3 regions of the Shewanella sp. GutDb-MelDb genome follow, and region 1 is predicted to be linked to each of the others. Evidence: predicted binding sites of a transcription regulator. Region 1 holds the regulator's gene; each other region holds the start of a gene.
The links. The regulator MetJ, encoded in region 1, represses methionine synthesis genes. The targets are predictions, from matches to a motif close to TAGACGTCTAGACGTCTA.
Positions count from the first base shown of each region.

Region 2: a site for MetJ is predicted at 951-968, ahead of metH (methionine synthase). Genes of this name have one in related genera too.
Region 3: a site for MetJ is predicted at 901-918, ahead of serA (phosphoglycerate dehydrogenase). Genes of this name have one in related genera too.

Region 1 is NZ_PJBM01000162.1:1,378-3,657, reverse strand. Features, by position in the region: gene metB (cystathionine gamma-synthase) at 1-921, opposite strand, end outside; gene metJ (met regulon transcriptional regulator MetJ) at 1,131-1,445, shown strand; gene CXF82_RS07085 (sulfite exporter TauE/SafE family protein) at 1,674-2,280, shown strand, end outside.
Region 2 is NZ_PJBM01000225.1:22,661-24,940, reverse strand. Features, by position in the region: cobalamin riboswitch at 1-41, opposite strand, end outside; gene CXF82_RS11795 (histidine phosphatase family protein) at 201-836, opposite strand; gene metH (methionine synthase) at 1,081-2,280, shown strand, end outside.
Region 3 is NZ_PJBM01000263.1:109,771-112,050, reverse strand. Features, by position in the region: gene CXF82_RS21020 (helix-turn-helix transcriptional regulator) at 1-40, opposite strand, end outside; gene CXF82_RS21015 (DUF2238 domain-containing protein) at 241-852, opposite strand; gene serA (phosphoglycerate dehydrogenase) at 1,054-2,280, shown strand, end outside.

The DNA of each region.
Region 1 (2,280 bases):
CCCGCCTTTTAGCTCAAAGCTGAGCATGGCACCAAAGCCTTTTTGCTGCTTGGCAGCAATTTCATGACCAGGGTGATCTTTAAGGCCGGGGTAATACACTTTCTCTACCGCGCGATGACGGGTAAGAGTAGCAAGGATCCGCTGCGCATTCGCCTGATGTTCACGAATTCTCACTGCAAGTGTTCGAATTCCGCGCAATGTTAGATAACTATCAAATGCACCGCCGGTAAGCCCCAAGGTATTTGACCACCAATGCAATAATTCGCCCAGTTCAGCATCTTTCGCCACCACGGCACCGCCGACAACATCACTGTGGCCATTGATATATTTTGTGGTCGAGTGAATAACAATATCAGCACCCAACAGCAGAGGCTGTTGCAAGATGGGCGATAGAAAGGTGTTATCAACCACAACAAGCGCGCCAACTTCATGGCTGGCAGCACTGATCGCCGTGATATCAACAACCCGTAACAATGGATTTGACGGTGTTTCTAGCCACACCATCTTAGGTTTGTTAGCAATGGCTGTTGCCAATGCCGCTGCATCGGTTTGATCAACCACTTCAAGTTTAAACTGGCCTTTCTTAGCAAGATTGGTAAATAGACGATAACTACCGCCATAACAATCATGAGGTACCACCAACAAATCATCTGGCCCAAGTAAACTGGTGGCTAAGGTGATTGCAGCCATCCCAGTGCAAGTCACAACGCCAGTACAGCCTTTTTCGAGCTCAGCAATAGCGTCACCCAAGATTGACCGAGTGGGATTGCCTGAGCGGCTATAATCGAAATCTCTTGGATTTTTGTGGCCATCAAAAGAATAATTGGTAGAAAGATAGATCGGGGGTACAACCGCACCGTGTTGGGTATCGGACTCAATGCCTTGGCGTACAGCTACAGTGGCTAGTTTACGCTCGGTCATGTACTACTCCTCTTGCTATATTTTCTTACTAGGGATGTCTGGACGTCTAAATGTACCTAAGCAATTCACCCTAGTCAACCAGTTTAGCCGTTTAGACGTCTAAGCATTTAGAAATCTATTTGCATTTGTCATAAAATAGAGGCAATAATTTGACTGTGCTGCATAAGAGGTTAAAATCTGCCCCGCATTTAAAAATTACAGGTGAGTCAATGACTGAGTGGAACGGCGATTATATCAGCCCATATGCTGAACACGGAAAAAAGAATGAGCAAGTTAAAAAAATTACTGTCTCTATTCCTTTAAAAGTACTCAAGGTGCTTACCGATGAGCGTACACGCCGCCAAGTGAATAACTTACGTCATGCCACCAATAGCGAATTGCTCTGTGAAGCGTTTCTACACGCCTACACAGGACAACCGTTGCCAAATGATGGTGATCTATCAAAAGATAGGCCGGATAGCATGCCTGCGGAAGTTAAACGCTTGATGGATGAGATGGGCATTGAGTGGGAAGAGCTAGAGTAAACCAGCTCAGTATTTGCAAACAAGGATCGCAAAGCGGTCCTTGTTTGCATTCGCTCGAGTAAAAAACCAGAAGCCGCGCCCTTCGGGTTCGTTTCTGTGCTGCTATTTTTTTATGACAAAAATGCGTTATGAGCTTTCGCTCAAACCTTGTCATAAAATCATTATTCTTTATTACAAAGACTCGAACAAAAAATAAGCTCGAAAATTTAACAACCTCTAGGTAGCCAAATGTTAGAGCCAAGCACGCTCATTCTCGCCTCAATCATTATATTTTGTGGTGCATTAACACAGAGTTTAATTGGCTTTGGTTTAGCTGTCATCGCAAGTCCGCTGTTATATATTATCGAGCCCTCCCTAGTGCCAGCATCAGTCATTATGATGGGATTCTCTACCGCTGTATTGACGCTTTTTAGAGAGCGTGGTCAGCTTGAGTTCAACGGACTGCAGTATGCGCTACTGGGACGTATTCCTGGCGGTATCTTAGGCGCTACGCTTATCGTAATAGCCCCTCAACCTATTTTAGGGCTGGCAATTGCTCTTATCGTTGCGCTCGCCGTTGGCTTTAGTTTGATGAAGTTTAGTATCCCTGTGAACCGTGTAAGTCTGTTTATTGCTGGGATCCTCTCAGGCGTCTTTGGCAACATTGCCGCCATTGGTGGTCCGCCGTTGGCAATATTACTCGCAGGTAAAGATGCCGGCCAGTTTAGAGCAGCCCTTTCAGCTTTCTTTATTTTCAGCTCAATGATTGCTTTGACCATTTTGGGATTTGCAGGGCTGCTAAAGCTTGAGCATTTGTGGGCATCGTTAATGCTATTGCCCTCAGTCATATTGGGCT
Region 2 (2,280 bases), on a different contig from region 1:
CCCAATTGATGCGGTTAAGCACCTAACTTGATGACTCGTTCTTAATGACCCACTTAATAAGTGTGTTCTCTAGCGTATTTTTACGCGAGTATCACGCAGTTTACCACGCTCACCCAAATAGTAATTGAACTTAATCAATTACTATTTGGCTGATGGCTCAATTTCCATGCTATTGCATCAAACTTATCCCATATAAGTCGCTATTCCAGCCCCCAATTAAGGCTTAAGTGCTGTTGCTCGCCATCATGCAATACATCAATCACCACGGTTGCGGCATAGGGCAGTTTCAACGCGCTGTAGATCCCCGCGCACTGTTTTAATTGCAACGATTTTGCCATTAAGTGCCTGATCACGCCGCCATGAGTCACTAATACAATCACCTTACCTTGGTGCAGCTCAACGAGTGACCGCCACGCAGTATCAATTCTAGCTTCAAAGACCTGCATCGTCTCGCCATTGGGCGGAGTATGTTGCCAAGGGTTAGCCCAATAAGCATCAAGCTCGCTACTATACTGCTGATAAAGTGCGCTAAAAGATTGGCCATCCCAATCGCCAAAATTGAGCTCCATAAAAGCGGCCTGCTCAATAAAATCGATACCGTACTGCTGTGCAAATATCTTCGCGGGTAAAGCACAACGCAATAGCGGCGAACTGACCACCAGATCCGCTATCTTGTTTTGCGCCGCGACCCCGGTTTTGCTTGTTAACAGCCTCGATATAGCCCTATTTAGCTGCTCTTTTCCGGCTAAATTCAGCATGACGTCGGTATGACCGCGTAAAATATTACCACCTTCACAAGCACCGTGCCGCAGTAAAACCACTCTAGTATTTTGCATTGCAACATTCCACATATTATATTTATCAGTGACTTACATAAAAATTATCATCAATTCACACTGAAAAATTATCAACTTTTAGTACTTGCACTTCTGACATCGACTCACGTATTATGGACGTCTATACGTATAAATGTCCAAACAAAATAATGTCACGCAAGTATCGCAAATACTTAACTGATAAACACGGACAACGTTTACTGAAATTTATATTTTGCGACTCTGTAATTGGTAGGAATATTCTATGGCAACACGTACCCCAACAACTGCCCCGCATACTCAAGACACGGCTAAAAAAGTGCTAGCGGTGCTAACCCAAAAATTACAGCAAGAGATCCTGCTGCTTGATGGTGCAATGGGCACCATGATCCAAGATCGCAAATTTGAAGAGGAAGACTTTCGCGGCGAACCATTTAAAGACTGGCATTGCGATGTAAAGGGCAACAATGACATGCTGGTGCTCACTCAGTCAGCTGCGATTAAGCAGATCCATAAAGATTATTTATTGGCTGGCTCCGACATCATTGAAACCAATACCTTCAATGCAACCCGTATTGCCATGGCTGACTACGACATGCAGGAGCATTCAGCCGCGATAAACTTAGCCGGAGCGCGCCTTGCCCGAGAAGCGGCCAATGAAGTTGAAGCAGAAACAGGTCGCCAATGTTTTGTGGCGGGTGTACTCGGCCCAACCAACCGCACTTGTTCAATCAGCCCCGATGTCAACGATCCCGGCTACCGTAACGTCAGTTTTGACGAGCTGGTTGAAGCCTATGTTGAATCGATAGATGCCCTCATCGCTGGCGGCGCGGATATCATTATGGTTGAGACCATTTTCGATACCCTTAACGCCAAAGCCGCACTGTTTGCCATTGAAACCGTATACGACACTCAAGGTTTCCGCCTGCCAATCATGATCTCAGGCACCATCACCGATGCATCAGGGCGTACCTTAACCGGACAAACCACCGAAGCCTTTTACAACTCACTGCGCCATGTTAAGCCACTATCGATTGGTCTTAACTGTGCATTAGGGCCAAAAGAGCTGCGCGCTTATGTCGAAGAGCTATCAAAAATCTCTGAATGCTATGTGTCGGCGCACCCTAATGCCGGTCTACCCAACGAATTTGGCGGCTACGATGAAACCCCAGAGCAGATGGCAGAAGTCATTGAAGAGTGGGCTGAAGAGGGCTTTTTAAACATTATTGGCGGTTGCTGCGGCAGCACGCCAGAGCATATCCGCGCTATCCGTGATGCCGTGATTAGGCATGACGCCCGCGTACTACCAGACATCGCAGTGGCTTGCCGTTTATCAGGGCTTGAGCCGCTGACCATTGATGAAAACTCGCTGTTTTTAAACGTCGGTGAGCGTACCAACGTCACTGGTTCTGCCAAATTTTTGCGGCTGATTAAAACTGGCGAATATGAAGAAGCCCTCAGTGTT
Region 3 (2,280 bases), on a different contig from region 1:
CCACCTGATGAAGAAACACCACTTCATCAATATTATTCATCACTTCTCTCCCTGAGATATTTCACTTAGTCCATTTAATGCTTTGTAATAATTACCTTTAACCAAAAGAACTAATACAAAGCAGACTAAGTCAGTCTACATAGAGTTGACCTAGTAATAAAGTATGCCGGATGAAAATCATTTAACAGAAACAGTGTAAAGACTAAAGTGGACATACAATTCAGGGAAATTAACGGATCCTTAAACCTGTGGTTTCATCTTAATCGCGATCAATTTGTTATGGTACTGACTCAACAATATTATCGCAGCAATCGCCCCTACTAATGCCATTGCCATGTCAGATTGCGTATCCCAAACATAGCCTTGTGTACCGAGAAATGCTTCAGCATCTTCGCCGGTAAGCGCAGCGACCCACCATTCAATAAGCTCGTAAAGTGCTGAGAATGCCAACGTAAAACAAATAGCCAAAAAGTTACACCAAGCGCCAAGCTTAACGACACCTAAGCGGATAAACACTTCTCTAGCTAAAATAACGGGAATAAATCCTTGCGCAAGATGACCGACTTTATCGTAGTTATTACGGGTCGTCCCCGTCCATTGTGCAATCCAGTCAAACAAAGGAACTTCGGCATAGGTGTAGTGGCCACCGACCATTAAAATCACACAGTGAATAAGGATCAAAACATAAGCCAAGCTCGTTAGGGGAAAGCTATTACGAGTAAAAGCAAGGATTGGCAGTGCAAGTAATGCCGGTAAAACTTCTAACAACCAAGTGAACTGATCTTTCGGCTCAATTGCAGACCACAGCAGAACCAAAAAAAAGATAACTAGCCATGCAATGCTTTTATTCAAAATATCTCTCCCATATACGATATTGTTCTTAATTTAGAATAAACACTTTAGCCATCCAGCCCTCTACACCGAGTTAAAAAAGTGCTACTTTGTTTATAGCTTGACAGTTTATACCTAAACCACGCTAGCGGTTGAATTTAGTCGTCTCTGCGATGAGCTTAGATATACATAATACAAATAAACCAAAAGGGTACATAAATCATGGCGAAACACTCGCTGGACAAGGATAAGATAAAAATCCTGCTGTTGGAAGGCGTCCACCAATCTGCGGTAGATGTATTCGAACGAGCGGGTTACACCAATGTTGAATACCACAAAGCAGCACTGAGCGAAGAGGATCTACTCTCTTCGATTCAAGATGCGCATTTTGTGGGTCTTCGTTCCCGTACCCAACTGACTGAAGCGGTATTAAGTCACGCTGATAAACTGGTCGGTATTGGTTGTTTCTGTATCGGTACCAACCAAGTGAGCTTAGCTGCTGCTGAAAAACTGGGGGTCCCCGTCTTCAATGCACCCTTCTCTAATACTCGAAGTGTAGCTGAGTTAGTGCTGGGCGAGATCATCATGTTGCTGCGTGGGATCCCTCAGCGCAACGCTATGGCTCATCGAGGCGGCTGGCTAAAAAGTGCTGCAGGCAGTTATGAAGCACGCGGAAAAACACTCGGTGTTATTGGTTATGGCCATATCGGTACCCAGCTAGGTATTCTTGCTGAAACCTTGGGCATGCGGGTTATCTTTTATGACATTGAAGACAAGCTACCTTTAGGCAACGCGCAACAGGTACATTCAATGGAACAGCTACTGTCGCTTGCCGATGTGGTCAGTTTACATGTACCAGAAACACCGCATACCAAAGAGATGATTGCTCACGCTGAACTGGCTTGTATGCGCAAAGGCAGTATCTTAATTAACGCTTCACGCGGCACCGTTGTCGATATTGATGCGTTAGCCGCCGCGCTCAAAGAAGAACACCTGTCAGGTGCAGCAATTGATGTATTCCCTGTCGAGCCAAAATCGAATAACGATGAGTTTGTCAGCCCATTACGTGGGCTTGATAACGTGATATTGACTCCTCATGTGGGTGGTAGCACGGCTGAAGCACAAGAAAACATCGGTATAGAAGTGGCTGGGAAACTGGTTAAATACTCTGATAATGGCTCGACCATGACCGCAGTTAACTTCCCTGAAGTTTCATTAGCGCCACACTCAGGTACCTCGAGATTGCTACATATTCACCGTAACAGACCCGGGATCCTTATCCAGATTAACTTGGCATTTGCAGAGAAAGGCATCAACATTGCCGCTCAGTATCTACAAACAACAGCTGAAATAGGATACGTGGTGATGGAGGTTGATTCAGATAAAGCTGATGAGGCACTCACCGAAATGCAAGCGATTGAAGGCACAATTAGAACTCGACTACTTCAC